2 regions of the Tepidiphilus thermophilus genome follow, and region 2 is predicted to be linked to the other one. Evidence: riboswitches for the same ligand, from Rfam matches in the RefSeq annotation. Region 2 holds a riboswitch; the other holds the start of a gene.
What was found. A riboswitch is a leader RNA that binds a small molecule or an ion and turns the genes downstream of it on or off. The one in region 2 is predicted to bind cobalamin.
Positions count from the first base shown of each region.

Region 1 (9,943 bases), on a different contig from region 2:
CGACTTGCGGATCACCTCCTTGCCTTCGAGGAGCGGCGCCACCAGGCGGACGTAGGTGACGTAGCCGATCACGGTGTCGGCCTCGGCGATGGCCTGCCGCGCTCGGGCGCTCATGTGCGCCTCGCTGCCCGGTCCGATGCCCACCAGGAAGATTTTGCCGCGGGCGGCGGCCTCGGTTCGGTTCATGACATCCTCGCGATCGAGACGGTGGCGTTGCGGCCGTCGGGGCCGCGATAGCGGTGTTTCTCCACGATCAAGGCTTCCATGCCGACGCCGGCGGCGAGCAGCGCCGCGGCTTCGGCCACCGAGGGTGTGCCGGTGTGGCGGCGCACGACTTCGGAAGGATGCGGCACCGGCACTGCCGCCAGTTCCTCGGGGGAATAGAAGCGGATCTCGCAGGGCAGCCGCGCGGCGAGGGCGAGCAGCCCCGGTTCGTCGGCCTTGAGGGTGATGCTGGCAAGGAGAACGATCGCCTCGGACGAAAGGCCAGCTTCTGCAAGCGCCTGCGAAAGCGCCGCCTCCAGCGTGGCGAGCGAGGTACCGCGATCGCAGCCGATTCCCACGGCAACTTTCATGATTCCTCCGGCGGACGATAGATCACACGCCGCCCGGCCCACCGAGGGTGATCCTCGGCGCGCCCTTCGCGGGTGATCCACAGCAGGGCAGCATATCGGTTCGGATCGGCCTCCTCCAGCCGATCGAGCCTGACGAGGTTCTCCGGCAGCGGGCCGCTGCGCCCGTTGGCGTGGCCGCGCCACCAGTCGGTACTACCCGCTTCCTGCACCAAGGCCACCGGCTCGTCGTTGACCACGGCGGCGCTGCAGTGCACGATCTCGTCGTGGCTCGCCTCGAAGCGCCAGCCAAGCTCGCGCCCGAGCAGATCGACGCACAGGGTTTCGCGGGAATCCGATGCCGTGGTGAGCACGGCCGTAGCCCCCAGCGCGAGCGCCAGATGCCCGGCGAGCGCATTCGCCCCGCCCAGATGCCCCGAGAGCACGGGAATGACGAAACGCCCCGCCTCGTCGAGCACCACCACTGCCGGATCCTGCTCCTTGTTGCGCAGGTGCGGCGCGATGAGCCGCACCACCGCCCCGAGCGAGACGACGGCCACGATCGCATCGAACGCGGCAAAGAGCGCCGGGATCTGCTCGGCCGTCTTGCCCTCGTAACACTGCGCCCTGCCTGGAGCAACCTGCTGCGCCAGTTCGGCGAATTTGGCCGGCGCGAAGACGCGAGCGCCGGGCAGCGCCGCCGCCACCCTGCCCGCCAGCGCGAGGCCGTGTCTGGTGATCGCCACCACCGCACATTTCATGACGGCACTCCCTGCGGCTTCTTGCGGCAACCGCGCCGCAATTCGCCGCGCGGCAGACCCTGCTGCCGCACGATCATCAGCGAGAGGTAATTCACTTTTTCTCCCGTGAGCATGGCCACGTCCCGAATGAGGCGCTGCTCGGGCGCGCCAACTTTCTCGCAAAAAAACGTCTGCCCGAGCAGACCGCGGCGCGCAAGCAGCGCCAAAATCTCGTCGAGCAGGGGCTTGACCTTGAGCAGCACCACGGTATCGAACGCGTCGAGCAGATGCTCGATCACCCCGACGCCGTAGGCGGCCGGAATCACGGCCATGCGGTCATCCTCCTCGGCGAGCGGCACGCCGGCCACGGCCGCTGCGGCGACGAAAGAGGGCACGCCGGGGAGGGTTTCGATCGTGCACTCCGGCGCGAGCGCTTTCACGGTACGGGCCAGATGCCCGAAAGTGGCGAACGTGGAGGCGTCGCCTTCTACCAGAAAGACGAACTCGGACGTCTCCCGCGCCAGATCGATCACCTGTTGCGCCGCCCGCTGCCAGGCGCGCTCCAGCACGTCCGCCTGGCGCGTCATGGGAAAGACGAGGGGCACGGCGTCTTCGGGCACGGCAAGGCCCGCGCGGCGTGCAATGTCGAGGGCGTAGGAATCGCCGCCGCTTCGCTTCACCGGATAGAGCCAGCGCGCGCCGCTCGTGAGCGCCTCCCAGGCGCGCCGGGTGATGAGGCCCGGATCGCCTGGACCGAGCGAAACACCGGTGAGCTTCATCCCCCCTCCTTGGCCACGGTCACGATCCACACCGGGTTTTGCGCCGCGAGCCGGTGCATGTCGAGGATGGGCTTGCTGCGGCTTGCCTGCAGCTGCACCACCTCCCAGGGAAAACCCGAGGAACGCACCGCCGCCGTGGCGGCGGCAAGATTCTCCAGAGTCACGAAATTCATCACCAGGCGGCCGCCGTCCTTGAGCCGTGCGAGGGAAAGCGCGATCAGCTCGGGCAGCTCTCCGCCCGATCCGCCGATGAATACCGCATCGGGATCGGGCCAGTCCGCCAGAGCTTCCGGCGCGCGGCCTTCGATCAGCCTGTAGTTGGCCACGCGCAGGCGGCGGGCATTCTCGCGGGCGTTGTCCGCCTCGGCCGCGTTCTTCTCGATCGCCCAGACCTCCCCCTCGGGGCACAGACGGGCACACTCCAACCCCACCGAACCGGACCCCGCACCGATGTCCCAGACGCAAGCTTCGGGCCGCAACCGGAGTTTCGCCAGCGACAGCGCCCGCGCTTCCTGCTTGGTGAGCAAGCCCTTCTCGGGGGCCCGCTGGGCGTATTCCTCGTCTTCCAGGCCGAAACGCGGCAGCCTCTCCTCTTCGCGTTCGATGAGCACCACGTTGGGATCGGGAAATTCCCTTTCCGCCGCTTCTGCCAGCGAGAGCGGCCCGAAGAGCGCCTCGTCGGCAAGCAGCAAGCGGCTCGCCACGCGCAACTTGACTTCTTCGCCATAGCCGCAGGCGATGAGTGCCCGCGCGATGCGCGAAGGATCGTTCTCCGCGCTGGTGAAGACCGCCACGCGCCGGGACTGGGCCACGGCGCGCAGAACCGGCGACAGCGGATGCCCGGGGCCCGCCGAGAGCGACCACTCGCCCGCGTCGCGCGCATGGCAACTGGCGATGCGCACCTCCTGCCACGGCAGCTTCCAGCGCGCGAAAGCGAGCTGCAGCGTCGAGACGGCTGGCAACACCGCCACCCGCGCTTCCCCCAGGCGGGCGATCAGCCAAGAGGCAAGGCCGTGGCACAGCGGATCGCCCGTGGCGAGCACCGCCACTTTCCGCCCCCTGCCGAGCGCCTCTTCCACCCAGCGCGGCACTTCGGTCAGGGCGCCGTCGAGTGCGCGCCATTCGCGGCCTTCCGGCAGGTGCGGGCGCATGAGGGCGAGGGTGCGCTCCGCGCCGATCACGAGTTCGGCCTCGTGCAGGCAGCGGCGGGACTCCTCTCCCAGACCTTTCCAGCCGTCGTCGAGGATGCCGATCACGGCACAACGTTCAGGGACATTCATCTTCTTCCACCCGGCAGATCGCCTGCCCTTCGAAATCGCACACCAGCACCGTGAGGCGGTATTCGCCCGGATGATCCGCCTTCAGACGGCGGATGGCGCGCTGGGCCACGGCGCGGTGAAATGGCACCGCCAGACCCAGCTCGGCCAGCCGTTCGGCGCCAAAACGCGCCGTCTCGGCAGCGCGGATCTCTTCCACCACCGCCTCGGGCGCGCCCACCTCGCGCGCGGCCTCGGCGAGCAGATCGCGGTCGACCTCGGCCTTCCATGCGTGCGTCACCGCCAGACCCTGGCACATCTTAGTGAGCTTGCCGATCATCGCCCCCACGTAGATGTGGCGCACGCGCCGCGCGATCGCCGCGCGAAACGCCGCCTTGACGAAGTCGCCCATCTGCACGAAAGCCGCTTCGGGCAGCTGGGGCAACTGGCGCATGGCGAATTTCTCGGTGCGCCCGCCGGTGGTGAAGACCACGGCCTCGCACCCCTGCGCCACCGCCACGTCCACGGCCTGCACCACGCTCGCGCGAAACGCCGCCGTCGAATAGGGACGAACGATGCCGGTGGTGCCGAGAATGGAGATGCCGCCCAGGATCCCCAGGCGGGCATTGAGCGTCTTCTTTGCCATCTCCTCGCCTCCGGGCACCGACACCCTCACCTCCAGCCCGTCGGTGCGCAAGAGCTCGCCCGCCGCCGCCTGCACGTTCTCGGTAATATTGCGCCGCGGCACTGGATTGATCGCCGGCCCACCCACTTCCAGCCCCAGCCCCGGCTTGGTCACCACGCCCACGCCTTCCCCGCCCCGCAGTTCGATCACGCCGGCGCGCCCGGGCAGGCGCCGCACCTCGACCGTCAGGTGCGCGCCGTGGGTGGCGTCGGGATCGTCGCCCGCGTCCTTCACCACCACCGCGCGGCACGCATCGGCATCGAGGAACCGGGCCTCATGCACGGGAAAGCGCACGATCTGCCCGTTGGGCAGGCGGCACTCGATCTCGCTGGGCGGCTCGCCCGTGACGAGCGCCATGGTCGCCGCCTTCGCCGCCGCCGCCGCACACGCCCCGGTGGTAAAGCCGGTGCGGTTGCCGCGCTTCTTCGGCACGCTCTTGCGGATCTTCTCCTCGCTCACTCCTTACCCTCTTCGGCGAGCGCGAGCAAGGCGTGCAGCGCCGCCACGGCGAGGGTGGATCCCCCCTTGCGCCCGCGAATGGCGATCCACGGCACTTCCTGCTGCGCCATGAGCCGCTCCTTGGATTCGGCGGCCGAGACGAACCCCACCGGCATACCCAGTACCAGTGCCGGCCGCACGCCCTCTTCCTCGATGAGTCGAACCACCTCGATCAGCGCGGTCGGGGCATTGCCGACGGCCACGATCGACCCTTCGAGCAAGCCCAGACGGTGCGCCTTGCGCATCGCCTCGATCGCCCGGGTTCCGCCATTCGCCTTCGCCGCCGCGATCACGTCCTCGTCGGAAATGAACTGATGCGCCTTCATGCCGAAGTGCGCCAAGCGCGGCCGCGACAGCCCCACGCAGATCATCTCCACGTCGGCCACCACCGGCGCGCCGCGCCGGATCGCCGCGATGCCCGCCTCGATCGCCCCGGGGTGAAAGAACGTCAGTCCGTTGAACTCGAAATCGGCGCTCGCGTGGATCATGCGCCGCACCACCGGCCACTGCGACGCCGAATAGGAATGCGCATCGCCCACTTCGGCGTCGATGAGGGCGAAAGAATCGTGCTCGATGGCGCGCCCCAAGGCCGTGAGCTGCTCCGTGATCGCTGTCATGCTTCTTTTCCTCATCCGTGATGATGCGCGTGAGCATGCTCGTGGGCCGCGGCGGCGCGGTATTTGCAGCCGTCGCACTCGAGCATCCCCTCTCGTCCTTCCTCCCCCACCCGTGCTTCCAGCAAGGCGACGAGGCGCTCGTCGAAGCCGAAATGGCGCGCCAGCGCGAACGCCACCCGGGGATACTGCCGCCGCAGGCGCTCCACCTGCGCCCCGATGCGCTCGATCAGCACCCCGGTGAAGAGATAGACGGGAACGATCGCGATCTGCATCATGCCGAGCCTCACTTGCCGCGCCACCACCGTCTCCAGCCGCGGCCAAGTGATACCGGTAAACGCCAGATCGACCAGCTCGTGGTCATTGGCCTCGAACACCCAGCGCGCCATTTTTGCGAGCTCGGCGTTCCCTCCCGGATCCGACGAACCGCGTCCGAGCAAAATCACGCCGGTGGTGGCCGGATCGGGCACGTCCAGTTCCCCCAGCGCCTCCTGCAGCCGCTGCTGGATGAGCGAAAAAAGCTCCGCTCCCATGCCCAGATGCCGGCGCGCCACGAAGCGCACCTGCGGGTGGCGCGCCCGCGCCCGCTCGATCGCCTCGGGAAGCTCCATCTTCACGTGCCCGGCCGCGTTGAGGATGAGCGGCAGCACCACCACCTCGCGCGCGCCTTCCGCCGCCCGATCGAGCCCTTCGTCGAGCAGGATTTCGGCATGCTCGATGAAGCACAGCTCGATGTGCCACTGCGGCCGCATCTGCCGCCAGCGCGCCACGAATTCCGCGGTCTCGGCGTTGCCCGACGCCTCGCGCGAGCCGTGCGCCACCACCAGCACCGTCCGTTCGTTCATGTGTCGCTTTCCTTCGTCTTCGCCCGCCGCCAGCGATGGGTAAAAGAGGGATCGTAGAGCTTGCTGCGCGCCAGTTTCGGCCACGACGCCGCCCCCAGGGTGGGGCCGACCACGATCATCGCCTGGCTCACGATCCCCGCCTCGCGGCACGCCCGGCGCAATTCGCCGAGCGTGGTGCGCACGATGCGCTCTTCGCCCGGCCAGCTTGCCTTGTGCACCACCAGCACCGGCGCATCCTCCGGCCAGCCGGCCGCGCGCAGCCCGCGCTCGACTTCGGCAAGGCGCGTGATCGAGAGAAAGAGGCAGATCGTGCTGCGGTGCGCCGCCAGCGCCTCCAGCTCCTCGCCCGGCGGCATGGGTGTGCGCCCGGCCACCCGGGTGAGGATCACCGTCTGCGTCACCTCGGGCAGAGTCATCGACTCGCCCGCGGCCGCCATCGCCGCCATCGCCGACGACACCCCCGGCACCACTTTCCACGGAACGCCCGCCGCCGTGAGCGGCCGGGTGAGCTCGATGAGCGCCCCGTAGAGGGTGGGGTCGCCCGTCTGCAGGCGCACCACCGTCTCGTGCGCCTTCGCCGCGGCCACCAGCCACTCGGTCATCTCCTCGAGCGTCATGTCTTTCGAATCGCGGATGAGGCAACCCGGCGGCGCGTAGCGCGTCGCCGCGGCATCCACCAACGACCCGGCGAAGAGCACGGCACCGGCGCGTTCGAGCAGCCCCTTGCCCTTGACGGTGAGGAGCTCCGGATCGCCGGGGCCAGCCCCGACGAACCACACCGTTCCTGGCATCAGACCCGACCTGCGAAGAGGCGCCGCTGCAGCAACAGGGATTCCCCGCCGCCATGCCAAGCCTTGGCCGCCGCGAGCACCGCCAGGTCGATGAGCGGCTCGACGAGCACCACCGCGAGGTAGGCCGCGCCGAATGAAGCCACCTGGGCGAGATTCTCCGCGCCGATCCCCTGGCCGTAGAGCGCCCAGAACGCCACCCACGACACCACGCCCCCCTGATAGGCAAGCGACAGGCGCAGCACATCGCGATAGCGCAGATCGACGTAAGGAGTATGCGGCGGCACGATGCGCCGCGCCAGGAGCGCCGTGGCAAAGAGCGGCACGAGGAGCGTGGTCACGTTCATGCCGAACTGCGGCAGATCGGCCGGGGCGAAGAAGAGCCCTTGCATGAGCAAGCCTGCCGCCAGACCCAGAGCCGCCGCCGCGGGGCCGAAGAGCAGCAGTAGGGTGGAACCCAGGATGAGGTGGACCTCGGACACGCCCACCGGCTGGTGGGGCAGAACCTCGAAGAAACAGAACACGAGCAAGGACGCCACGAACGCGCGCAGCGCGAGCGCCGGCAAGCCGTCCTTTTTCACCACCTTGGCCGAGAGCAAGAACGCCGCCCCCAGGCTCGCGGCCGCGGTGGCATGACCCAGCAACAGTTTGGCGCCCGTGACGACGCCTGGTTCGATATGCATGACCCGTCTCCTTTGCGAACGTTTCGCCAAGACGAGCCGCACGAGGAGAAAGGGCCTACGGGAGAGGGGAAGAGGAAAAAAAACCGCCCCGGACCGTCAGCCAAACCCACACCCCGGGGCTCGCACCAACTACGCACTCCGGGCCGGTCTTCTGGCTCGCCGTCATCCGGTCCGCGCGCCTTCCCATGCCCTCGAAGGCACAGTGGCCGATGCGCTTCCCGTCAGGCTCACAGCAGCGGGGGCTGCGCCGGAATGGCGGGGCGATGCCCGCTTCACCGGCTTCCCGTTTCACCCGCTCCCAAGACATCGGAGCGGGCACCCGAAGTAAGGGCAAGATACACCGCCGCGGCGCGCGATGTCAACGCCATCCCTTCTTCTCCCCTCTTCCAGTGGATCGTGAAGAAACGCGGGCAAGTCCTTGAACGGATTCATCACGCTGCGCCCTTTTCACAGAATTATCCACAAGCCTACCCCCATCCCTGTCCGCGCTTTCCCTGTTCCCTTCCAAACGGTTCCAGACCGTGCATGAACACAGGGATTCTCCGGTAATCGTTTGTGGATCAATGAGAATCTTTACCCAGCACTGGATTCCATCCCCAATTCCTCCACCGCCGCTCCCAGGTTTTTCCCGAAGTTTTCCCGACGGGGAAACGCTCAAATCCTGCGGAAGCTACAAAGTTATCCACAGATTTGGGATGAACGTTGTTTACATGGTTTTTTGTTTACTACTTCAAATTGTTTACCAACCCATGTCGCCGCAAATGACCATTCATACAGAAAGGTCTTTTTAAAGACCGTAAATTTTTTATGGTTTCTTGCTGTGGCAAACCCGCCACAGTGAACAAGGACGAGGGAAAGCGTGGGAAAGTTTGGGGAAAACTTGCCGTTTTTTCCGCATCGGAGAAAGCATTCGTCTACGCCGCACCGCTTGCAAGCCCATGCGCCCACGGGATCACCATCAAGGAAACTTCAATGTTATCAAAGTGTTTCTTTGGTTTTCCACAGATCCTCCTCGAGCATAGTAAACACTAAAAGTTTTTATAAAAGATCTGTGTACAACTACCCATCGCCGCGGCTTCGCCCCACCGTCCCTTGCCCCTTGCCCTCGCCGTCCCTTGCCCCTAGACTTCGCTGCAGCCTTCGAGAGGACCTCGCCGTGCACTTCGAACACCGCCTTTTCTTCGCTCCGGAAGAATCACTCGATGCCATCGAGGTCTGGCAGGGCCTGGCGACGCGCATCGAGCATCCGCAGGAATTCGTCCTGGGGCTGACCGGCTGCGACATCCTGGAGCGAGGCCCGGCGCACGTGCTGCGCCGGCTGCACTTTGGCCACGACAGCTACCGCGATCGTGTCGAGTGGGAAGAGGGAAAACGTCTGCGCTTCGTCGTTGAACCCCAGGACGGCCGGCCCGGCGGAACGCTGGAGATCTCGCTCGTCATCGAAGGCGAACGCCTCGGGCTGAATTTCCGCTATGACACCACCCTGGACGAGGCTCTGCTCGCGCCCGACGGCCGGCCCGTGGCCGAGTGGCTTTCCCAGGCCTATGCCGCGGCCGATGCCGACACCATGGCGCGCATCGTTGCGATCGCACGGAAGAAACGAGGGAAAGCATGATCGAATTCAAGAACCTGCGTCTCTATCGCTGGGACGGTCCGGAAGGGCGCACCTACTGGAACGAGCTCTTCCTCCGTCGTCCCTTTCTGCCGGTGGGGCCGCAGAACGAAACGAGCGAGGGCTGGGCGCCGCCCTTCGGCGATGACGAGGCGATTGCGGACGTAGGGGGGCACTGGCTGGCGCATTGGGTGCGCGAGGAGCGCCTCCTGCCGGCGAGCGTGGTCAAAGCCGAGGCCGAACAGCGCGCCGAGGCGATCGCCGAGGAGCGGGGCTATCCCCTCTCGCGCAAGGAACTGCGTGACCTGCGCGAGGCCATCCGCGCCGAATGGCTGCCGCGCGCCTTCACCCGGCGTCGGCGCGTGCCGGTGTGGATCGATCCGCGCGAAGGGTGGTTCGCCGTCGATGCCGGCAGCCTCGCCCTTGCCGAACGGGTGATCGACACCCTGCGCGCCAGCGCCGAACGTTTCCCCTTGAAGCCCTGGCGCACCCGGCTCGCGCCCGCCTCGGCGATGGCCGACTGGCTGCTCGCCGGCGAGGCCCCCGGCCCCTTCTCGCTCGAAGACGAAGTGCAGCTCGAAGCGCAGGACGACAGCCGCGCGCTCGTGCGCTACGCGCGGCTTCCCCTGCAGGAAGAAAAAGTCGCCGCCGAAATCCGCGCCCACCTGGCGGCCGGCAAACGCCCGACGCGGCTCGCGCTCGCCTATGCCGACCGGCTGAGTTTCGTGCTCACTGCCGATGGAGCGCTCAAACGCCTTGCGCGCAGCGACGCGGAGGACGAGACGGCGGGCGAAGCGCGCGACGCCCGCGAGCGCTTCGAGGGGCGGTTCTACCTCTTCGCCGAAACGCTGCGCGCCATGCTGCCGGCGCTATCCGTGGCGCTCGGCGGAGA
Region 1 is NZ_LIPU01000003.1:60,873-70,815, forward strand. It holds gene cobJ (precorrin-3B C(17)-methyltransferase) at 1-186, opposite strand, end outside; gene ASC37_RS03415 (cobalamin biosynthesis protein) at 183-575, opposite strand; gene ASC37_RS03420 (cobalamin biosynthesis central domain-containing protein) at 572-1,312, opposite strand; gene cobI (precorrin-2 C(20)-methyltransferase) at 1,309-2,070, opposite strand; gene ASC37_RS03430 (bifunctional cobalt-precorrin-7 (C(5))-methyltransferase/cobalt-precorrin-6B (C(15))-methyltransferase) at 2,067-3,350, opposite strand; gene ASC37_RS03435 (cobalt-precorrin-5B (C(1))-methyltransferase) at 3,337-4,470, opposite strand; gene ASC37_RS03440 (precorrin-8X methylmutase) at 4,467-5,126, opposite strand; gene ASC37_RS03445 (sirohydrochlorin chelatase) at 5,138-5,968, opposite strand; gene cobM (precorrin-4 C(11)-methyltransferase) at 5,965-6,759, opposite strand; gene ASC37_RS03455 (energy-coupling factor ABC transporter permease) at 6,759-7,439, opposite strand; cobalamin riboswitch at 7,564-7,777, opposite strand; gene ASC37_RS11485 (AtaL-like protein) at 8,596-9,054, shown strand; partial or broken gene ASC37_RS03465 (recombination-associated protein RdgC) at 9,051-9,884, shown strand; gene ASC37_RS11890 (DUF1850 domain-containing protein) at 9,881-9,943, opposite strand, start outside.
Region 1: it holds a riboswitch for cobalamin, as region 2 does, so the genes downstream of both, ASC37_RS03455 (energy-coupling factor ABC transporter permease) here and ASC37_RS01570 (TonB-dependent receptor domain-containing protein) in region 2, are expected to answer to the same signal.

Region 2 (9,943 bases):
TGGCTACGACGCTGACGCCGCATGCCTTGCTCGACGAACTCCTCGCGCTGGAAGCGCGCTTCGGCCGCGTCCGTCCCTACCGCTGGGCGCCGCGTGCGCTCGATCTCGACCTGCTGCTCTATGGCGACGTCGTACTCGACACCCCCCGCCTCACCCTGCCCCATCCGCGGCTGCATCGGCGCGCCTTCGTGCTCGAACCGCTGCTCGAACTCGATTCCTTCCTGGAAGCCCCTGGCCTGGGGCCGCTGTCGGCCTGGCGTGCGCGGCTGAGCGACCAGGACGTCGAACGCCTCCTGCCCCATCCCGCATGAACGCGCTCTCCCACCCCCCTCTCTGGCTGCAAACGGCGCTGCTGCTTTCCGCTTCCAACCTCTTCATGACTTTTGCCTGGTACGGCCATCTCAAGCATCTGGCCGACCGGCCGTGGTGGTTCGCCGCGCTCGCCTCCTGGGGCATCGCCTTTTTCGAGTACCTGCTGCAGGTGCCGGCCAACCGCATCGGCGCCCAGGCGCTCGCCCTGCCGCAGCTGAAGCTGATGCAGGAAGTCATCACGCTCGCCGTCTTCGTGCCGTTTGCCGTCTTCTACATGAAGCAACCGCTCAAGCTCGACTATCTCTGGGCCGCGTGCTGTCTGCTCGGCGCCGTCTATTTCACCTTCCGGACGACCTGACCATGCTCGACAAGGCCCGCTATCTCGTCATCGAAGGCCCGATCGGCTGCGGCAAGACTCGGCTCGCGCAGAAACTGGCCGAGGCGCTCACCCTGCAGCCAGCGCTGGAAGCGCCCGAGCGCAACCCCTTCATCGCCCGCTTCTATCAACACCGCGAACGGTGGGCGCTGCCCTTGCAGCTCGACTTCCTCTTCCAGCGCCTCGAAGCGCTCTCGAGCGTGAGCCAGATGCTCGCCGCCGGGCAGCGCGTGGTGAGCGACTTCATGCTGCAGAAAGACACTCTCTTCGCCGAGCTCAACCTCGAGGCGGACGAATACGCCCTCTACCGGCGGATCCAGGAGCGGATCGTCCCGGCAAACCTCCCCAAGCCCGACCTCGTCGTCTACCTGCAGGCGCGCCCCGAGACGTTGGCCGAACGCGTCGAGCGCCGCGCCTGGGCGGCCGAGCGCGGCATCTCGCTCGATTACCTCACCGACGTCTGCGCCGCCTACGCCCGCTTCTTCTATGAGTACGACGCCTCCCCCCTCTTCATCCTGGACGCGGAGGTACTCGATCCCATCCACGAATCGGGCGACTTCGCCCTTGTGCTCGAACGCCTGCGCGAGATGCGCAGCCACCGCGAGTATTTCGGCTACGCCTGAGCGGCGCGGGTTGTGCGCCGCGGCGAAATGCGCCACAATCGCCCGCACCATCGCTGCACGGAGGAAGTCATGAGCGCCCAACCCTTGGACGACAAGCCCGTCACGCTCACGCGGCTCGCCGAGATGCGCGCCGCCGGCGAGAAGATCGCCATGCTCACCTGCTACGACGCGAGTTTCGCCACGCTCTTGGAGCGCGCCGGCGTCGACGTCCTGCTCGTGGGCGATTCGCTCGGTAACGTCGTACAGGGACAAAAGAGCACCCTGCCGGTGACGATGGCCCACATGGTCTATCACACCGAATGCGTGGCCCGCGGAGCCCGGCGCGCCTTCGTCGTCACCGACCTGCCGTTTGCCTCCTACCAGGAAAGCCCGCAGCAGGCGCTACGCAACGCCGCTGCCCTCATGGCTGCCGGGGCGCAGATGGTCAAGCTCGAAGGCGGGCAGGTGATGGCCGAGACGGTGCGATTCCTCGTCGAACGCGGCATTCCGGTGTGCGGGCATATCGGCCTCACGCCGCAGGCGGTGCACCAGCTCGGCGGCTATCGCGTGCAGGGGCGCAGCGAGGAAGACGCACGCCGCCTCCTCGAAGACGCCCTGGCGCTGGAAGAAGCCGGAGCGACACTCCTCGTCATCGAGATGGCCCCGCGTACCCTGGGTGCCGAGATCAGCGCCAAACTTTCGCGCACGGCCACCATCGGCATCGGCGCCGGGCCTGAGTGCCACGGCCAGGTCTTGGTACTGCACGACATGCTGGGCATCTACCCCGGGCGCAAGGCGCGCTTCGTCAAGAATTTTCTCACCGGCCGCGATTCGGTCGAGGAAGCGGTGCGCGCCTACGTGCGCGAAGTGAAGGAAGGGACGTTTCCCGCCCCGGAACACTGCTACTAGAGGCTTTAGAGGCTTGCCATGACCACGATTGCACCGCTCACGACCGTGGCCGAAGTCCGCGCCCTGCGGCCCTCCCTGGGACGCGTGGTGCTGGTGCCGACCATGGGCTGCCTGCACGAAGGGCACCTCGCCCTCGTGCGCCAGGCCAAGACGCTCGCCGACACGGTGGTGGTGAGCATCTTCGTGAACCGCCTGCAATTCGGCCCGAACGAGGATTTCGAGCGCTACCCGCGCACCCTGCCGCGCGACCTGGAGCTGCTCGCCGCCGAAGGCGTGCGCCACGCCTTCGCCCCCAGCGAAACGGAAATGTACCCCGAACCGCAAACCTACACCGTGGCGCCTCCGCCCGAGCACACCGACATCCTCGAAGGCGCCGTGCGTCCCGGGCATTTCCGCGGTGTGGCCACCGTGGTCACCAAGCTCTTCGGCATCGTGCAGCCCGAAGTCGCTCTCTTCGGCAAGAAGGACTACCAGCAGCTCATGGTGCTGCGCAACCTGGTGCGCCAGCTCGCCCTGCCGGTGACGATCGTCGCCGGCGAGACGATGCGCGCCCCCGACGGCCTTGCACTCTCCTCGCGCAACACCTATCTCTCAGAAGCCGAGCGTGCCGAAGCCCCGCGCCTCTACCGCGTGCTCACGCGCATCGCCCAGGCCGTGCGCGCCGGGGCCACCGACCATGCTCGGCTGGAAACGGAGGCGATGGCCGAACTTGCCGCCCACGGCTGGCAGCCGGACTACGTCACGGTACGCCGCCGCGCCGACCTGCAGCCGCCCGCACCGGGCGAGCAGGAACTCGTCGTGCTCGGCGCCGCGCGCCTGGGCAGCACGCGGCTCATCGACAACCTCGAGATCTGACGGGAACCGACATCAGCGCGGCGTGTAGCGCAACCCCACGAAAGCGCTCAGTCCCGGTGTGTTGTAGCCGCGCACGCTCTCGTAGTCCTTGTCGAAGAGGTTGTCGATGCGCGCCTCCAGCTTCAAATCCGGCGCGAAACGATAGCTCGCCACGAGGTTGAAGAGGCTATAGGCGCCGAGCTCGCCGCCGCCGGCCGTCGCGGCTTCCGGACGCCGCCCCATCCCCACCCATTCGAGGCCGGCGTCCCACGCGCCCCATTGGCGCCACAGCGACGCGGTGGCGCTGTGCCGCGCCCGGCGCGCGAGCGCTTTGTCGGTGGTCTCGTCGATCGCCTGCAACCAGTCGTAGCTCGTGCGCCACTGCCAGGCACCCGCAGCCCCCTCCCAGGCGAGCGTCACCCCCTCGAAGTGCGCTTTGCCGACGTTGATGTAGCGTCCGCCCCAGGTGTCGGTCGGCACCCAGTCGATCAGATTTCTCACCCGGTTGTAATAATAGGTGAGCGAGGCGGATTGCTGGCCGCGCTCCCAGACGAGCGCGACTTCGCGGTTGCGCCCTTTTTCCGGCTCCAGCTGCGGATTGCCGGAATAAGGGTCGAAGAGCTGGTAGAGCGAAGGCGCCTTGAAGGACGTCCCCAGACTCGCGTGCGCTCGCCATTCGCGGGCGATCTGATAGCCGTAGGCGAGCGCGTAGGTATCCTCGCCACCAAAAGTCGAATGCTGGTCATGCCGCGCGCTCAGCTGCCAGCGGTGCGGCCCGAGGTTGGCGCTCCAGGCGGCCACGGCCGAGTTGATGGCGATGGATTCCTCGCTCGAGGACTCGTCCCCTAACGGCGCGTTCTGCTCGAAGCGCTCCAGCGCGAGCATCGCCCGCCCCAGCGGCAGGGCCACGTCGTTCTGCCAGCTGTATTCGTCGTTCTCGGTGCGCATCCGGCTGGGCCAGGAGGAGACGTATTTGTGCCAATCCAGAGCGTGCCCGATGCGCAAGGTGCTCGTCCAAGCGTCGGTGAGGGCGTTGCGCGTATAGACCTGCCACTGCTGCGTGCGAAACTCCTCGTAGTCGTTGAACTGGCTCGTCGGCGGGATTTCGTCGTAGTGGGCCCGACCCTGGTTTTGTCGCAGCACGAAGCCCATCTCGTGGCCGGCGAGCGGCGTGAGCACGAGCGAGGCGGTACCGCCGCGGTTGCGGTAGGCATCGTCGTCCGCGTCCTGCCCCGAGGCATTTTTCATGGCGGAGAAGCCACCGCTATAGCTCTGCTGGAAGTCCGCCCGCAGCCGGACGAGCTCGTTGCCCACCGACAGCCCGGCGCTGCCCTGCGCCGTGTCGTACGAGCCATAGCCCGCGAAGGCATCGACCGAGAGGCCGGGCGCACCGCGCCGGGTGAAGATCTGGATCACGCCGCCGATGGCATCCGCCCCGTACAAGGTCGAAGCCGGTCCGCGCAGGATCTCGATGCGATCGACATCGGCCAGCGACAGGAAACGCAGGGGCGAACCGGCCAGGTCGAGCGAGTTGATCGGGACGCCATCGACCAGCACCTTGGTCTGGTCGGGACGCGTCCCGCGCACGAAGAGGCTGGCCGACGTCCCAGGCCCCCCGTTGCGCGTCATCTGGATGCCGGGCTGACGGGCGAGCAGGTCGACCACGGTCTCGCCCCCCGCGCGCTCGATCTCCTCGCGCTCGATCACCGTGACGTCGGCAAGGATCTCGGAGACCCGCGTCTGCTGCCGCGTGGCCGTGACCACCACCGGCTCCAGCGCCTCCTGGGCCTCGACTCCAAAAGAAAAAGACGACAAAAGCAGGCTCGGCGGCAGCGCGGCCGCCAAAGATTTGACGAAGCGATTCACATGATTCCCCTCGGCCGGCCACCCCGCCGGCCCGAATGGAAAGCCCACCGCAGGCGAGCATCTCGCCTGCGCCCTGAGTTTCTGGCCGGTCTCCGGGCTTGCGAGATTTGACGCGCCGCCTTCCCGGGCCCAAAGAGCCCAGTGGCGTTTCGGCGCGCCCGCACTCGCCTACCGTTGCGGGGGCAGCAGCGGCTTTGCCGGAAGCACTCCGGCGCACCGCTTTCCCGTTTCACCGCGCCGGGAGAACCCCGGCCACGGCACCAGAAACGTGAGGGCGAATTCTACCTCAAGGCGCCCCGACCTCGCCGTCGGCCATGCGATCGAGGATCTCGCGCACCTCGGTCGAACGGACCTGGCGGCGGGTCGCCTCCAGCACGGGCGCGAAGGACGCACGATAGGGTTCGGCCCAACGCCGCCAGCGCTCCAGCGTCCGGGCCAGGCGCGATCCCACGATGGGGTTGGTCGCATCGAACCGCAGCACCGCCTCCTGCCAAAAGGCCCAGGCCGGCTCGCCGGCGGCGCAGGCTTCGGCAAGGTTGTTGGCGAAGAAATTGAGTACCAGGGCATACACCTTGTTCGGGTTGGTCCAGCGAAACGCCCGATGCTCGGTCAGACGCCGCACGCGCGCAAGCACCACCCCCGGGGCAGCGTGCCACGACCAGCGCATCGCCTGGCGGGCGAACCATTTGTCGAGCACCAGCTCGTCGTCGGCGTAGCGCGCCTCGAAGGCGGAGAGCAGCGCCTTGCCCACCGACTCGTCGGGATGCGCGAGCGCGGCATCGAGCGCCGCCAGCCGCTCGGTGAGGTTGTCGGCGGCGGCAAACGTGCGCGAGCAGCGTTCGTCCTCACCCAGCAGCGCCTCCATGCGCCAGGAAAACGCGGCGAGCGCACGCCGGCCGGCCTCCAGCGGATCGTAGCGGTAGGGGCGAGCGGCTCCGGAATCCCGCCAGCGGGGCCACAGCTCGGCTCCAGCCCGGGCGAGCGCGAGCGAGGCGCGCACGAGGGCGGCACGCAGGCGCACCGGGTCGGCCGGCGTCATCGCCTCCAGCAACCAGCGCTCGCTGGGAAGCGCCGCGGCCTTGACGCGGAACATCGCATCGAGCGACTCGTCGGCGAGGAGCTGCCTCCAGGACGCGACGAACCCCTCGTCCAGCGTCTCGGCTTCACCCCGCGCCAGCCGCAGCACCTGGCGCTGCGCCCAGCTCTGCGCCGCATCCCAGCGGTTGAAGGCGTCCGAATCGTAGGCCATGCGGTGGCGCAGCGCCTCGTCCGGCTCATCGAGCATCAGCCGCACCGGTGCCGAAAACCCGCGCAGCAGCGAAGGCACCGGCTTCGGCCCTGGCGGCAGACCGACGAATTCGAGCGCGAGCGTCTCCCCCGTCAGGGTGAAGAGGCGGGTCCTCGCCCCCACCGCGGTGTCGCGCGGCGCGATCGGCCGCATCCCTCCGGCTGGCGGCGCCTCGGGTTCGGGCACGGCATCGCGCTCGTCGGCGAGCACGAGCGGCAGGTCGCGCCCGTCGGCACCGAGCAGCCCCAGGCGGATGGGCAGCACCACCGGCCCTTTCTCCGGCTGTCCCGGCGTAGGCGGAGTGAATTGCCTCAGGCGCAGCCCGTAGCGCCCCGCTTGGCCGTCCCAGTCTTCCTCCACCACCAGCCGCGGCGTGCCCGCCTGTTCGTACCAGCGCAGGAACGGCGTCAGATCCACGCCGTTCGCCTCGGCCATGGCCGCGACGAAATCCTCGCAGGTCACCGCCCGACCGTCGTAGCGCTCGAAGTAACGGTCCATCCCGGCGCGAAAGCCTTTTTCTCCCAGCAAGGTGTGCAGCAGCCGGATCACCTCGGCGCCCTTTTCATACACGGTGGCGGTGTAGAAATTGTCGATCGCCCGGTACGCCTGCGGGCGGATGGGATGCGCCATCGGCCCGTCGTCCTCGGGGAACTGCGCCGTGCGCAGCGTCTGCACGTCCTCGATGCGTTTCACCGCCCGGGCCGACGCCGCCCGTTCGGGCCCAGCCGCCTCGGCCAGCTGGTCGGCGCTGAATTCCTGCTCGCGGAACACCGTGAGCCCTTCTTTCAAAGTGAGCTGGAACCAGTCGCGGCAGGTGATGCGGTTGCCCGTCCAGTTGTGGAAGTACTCATGCCCCACCACGGCCTGCACCGCGGCATAGTCCGCATCGGTGGCCGTCTCGGGGCTCGCCAGCACGTACTTCGTGTTGAAGATGTTGAGCCCCTTGTTCTCCATCGCCCCCATGTTGAAATCCGACACCGCCACGATCATGTAGCGGTCCAGATCGAGCACGCGGCCAAAGCGGCGTTCGTCCCAGCGCAGCGCCGCCTGGAGCGACTCCAGCGCCCAATCCGCCCGCGGCAAGTGTTCGGCCTTGACCCACACCTGCAGCAAGGCCCGGCGCCCGTCGGCCAGCGCCACTTCCCGCTCGAGCGCCTGCAGGTCGGCCGCCACCAGCGCGAAGAGATAGCACGGCTTGGGGAAAGGATCCACCCACACCGCGCGATGCCTTCCGCCGGGCAAGCGCGCCGTCTCCTGCAGATTGCCGTTGCTGAGCAACACCGGATAGCGCGCCTCGTCCGCTTCCAGGGTCACGTGGAAACGCGCCATCACGTCGGGCCGATCGGGAAACGGTGTGATGCGGCGAAAGCCCTGCGCCTCGCACTGCGTGAAAAGCCCCGTGCCCGAGCGGTACAGCCCCGAGAGCGCCGTGTTGCGCGCCGGATGGATGCGCACCACGGTCTCTACCCACGCCTCGGGGCCGCGTGCGCCGTAGAGCCGCAGGCTGGAGGCGTCATACACGAACCCGCGTTCACCCGGTCCGGCCAGCGGCGACAGCGGCTCGCCATCGAGCGTCACCGAGACGAGCTCGAGCTCCTCGGCATCGAGTACGACCGGTTCCTCTTCGCTCACCCCTTCGCCGCGCACGCAGTGCAGCCGCGCCCGCACCTCGGTCGTTTCCTCGTCGAGCGCAAAGGAGAGCCACGCCTCGCGCACCGACCACTGCGGCGGCCGGTAATCTTCGCGTCGGATCAGGTTTTCCGTCATGGTTTGCTCCTCATCGTTTCGGTGGCAGCAGCACGACTCGCGTGCCTGCCAAGCGGTCATGCAAGAATTGCCCCTCGGCATCGACGAAGGCCCATAGCACCCCAAGCCCCGTCAACCACGAAGGCCAGCAGAGCAGGTAGCGCCACAGGCAGCGCCGCAGGCCCGGGGGCGCACCGTTGCACTCGACCAGCCGCAGGCGCCAGGTCTGCATCGCCAGCGTCGCCCCCAGGCGCCACCAGCAACCGACGAAATAGGCGCCCAACAGCATGAAAAGGTGCAGGAAAAGCCAACCGCCAGAAGCGATCCTCCCCCAGACCGTTCCAATCAGGATCCACGGCAGCATGAATCCGACCCCCACGATGCCGCCCAGGAGCAGCAGCTCGTAGAGGGCGGCGGCAAGCCGCCGTGGCAGCGGCGCGAGCACGGCCACGATCTTGCGCCCTTCGTCTTCCATTCTTCGCTCCGAAATCGTCAATGCAGATGCCACCACGCATAGAAGGCCGCACTGCTCGCCACCACGTTCAAGGCCGCCTCGGCGAACCCTCCATTGGCGAAGAGCCGAAAACCCACCCGCCGGCGCCACGGCCAGAATAGGGGGATCCCGCCGTCGGTGAGGAAATCGCCAAAAAGGTGCGAGGCGTAGCCCGCCGCGAACCCCAGGCCGATCGGCATCGACACGAAACAAAAGAGCCCTCCGCCCACCAGCGCGAGAAACGCGAGCGAATGCGTCAGCCCCCGATGCCCGGCGATGCAGCGCACCAGCCACGACACGAGCGGCATCGCCCGCCCCATGCGCGAATGCGGGTGATCCACGTCAGGGAAGAGCCCTCCGACCACCGCCGCCGCCATCCACAGCATGAACTCGTTCGCCCCGCCCACCGGCAGCCGCCCCACCCCTGGCAGCGGCACCACCTGCACTGCCGCCCACGAGGCGCTGCCGGCCAACACGGCCCAGAGCAAATGCGATTTGTACGTCATTGCAGGATGATCATCGTTACGTTCGGTTTTCGCGCCGGCGCTGACGCGGCGCCCTTCCCCCTCCCTCATCGGGCGCAGACTGTACCATTTCCGGCGCCGCTACTGCGCCCTCTCCTCCACTGCCCCCTCGCAAAAGCCCACCAGCGTCCCCGGCGGAATCGGCGTCCAGGTTTCGTTGTCGGTGAGCGGCGTGGTGGCGATCACCGCCACGCGGTCCTGCGGCGTGGTCACCTCGCTGAAGTCCATCGTCAGGTCTTCGTCGCACAGATGCGCCGCGGCAAAGGGCGCCTGGCGCACCCGGTAGCACAGGCGGGTCGAAGCGTGCGCATAGAGCCGCTCGCCGTTGGAGAGCAGGAAGTTGAATTCCCCGTGCGCGGCAATCTCCCGCACCGTCTCGCGCAGCGTGGCGAAGAGCGCTGCCGGCGTCGGCGGCCCATCGGGGAAACGCCGCGCCAAGGTATCGAGCAGGTGGCAAAAAGCCCGCTCCGAATCGGTATCCCCCACGGGCAGGAAACGTCCGCTCAAACGAGGCGCGTAGTCGAGAAGGTTGCCGTTGTGCGCGAACACCCAGTAGCGGCCCCACAGCTCGCGCACGAAAGGGTGCGTGTTCTCCAGCCGCACCACCCCTTGCGTGGCCTTGCGGATGTGGGCGATCACGTTGAGCGAACGGATGGGGTAGTGGCGCACGAGCTCGGCGATCGGCGAATCGGCGCTCGGCTGCGGATCGAGGAAGACGCGCACGCCACGCCCCTCGAAGAAGGCGATCCCCCAGCCGTCGCGGTGGTGGTCGGTGCGCCCGCCCCGTGCGCGGAAGCCGGTGAAGGAAAAGCAGATGTCGGTGGGAACGTTGCAGTTCATGCCGAGCAGCTGGCACATGGACAGACCTCGCAAGCACGAATCATGGGTTCGACGAGCGATAGTCTAACGCAGACGAAACCTTGCTTGACCGTGCGCACTCCCATCGTTATAATTTCATGTTCTCTCATACCCTTTTTCGGAGCAGCGCCATGT
Region 2 is NZ_LIPU01000001.1:315,529-325,471, reverse strand. It holds gene folK (2-amino-4-hydroxy-6-hydroxymethyldihydropteridine diphosphokinase) at 1-311, shown strand, start outside; gene ASC37_RS01590 (DMT family protein) at 308-670, shown strand; gene ASC37_RS01585 (deoxynucleoside kinase) at 673-1,311, shown strand; gene panB (3-methyl-2-oxobutanoate hydroxymethyltransferase) at 1,381-2,199, shown strand; gene panC (pantoate--beta-alanine ligase) at 2,218-3,054, shown strand; gene ASC37_RS01570 (TonB-dependent receptor domain-containing protein) at 3,067-4,899, opposite strand; cobalamin riboswitch at 4,966-5,179, opposite strand; gene pepN (aminopeptidase N) at 5,186-7,954, opposite strand; gene ASC37_RS01560 (RDD family protein) at 7,965-8,408, opposite strand; gene ASC37_RS01555 (metal-dependent hydrolase) at 8,426-8,932, opposite strand; gene ASC37_RS01550 (class II glutamine amidotransferase) at 9,032-9,808, opposite strand; gene rplU (50S ribosomal protein L21) at 9,940-9,943, shown strand, end outside.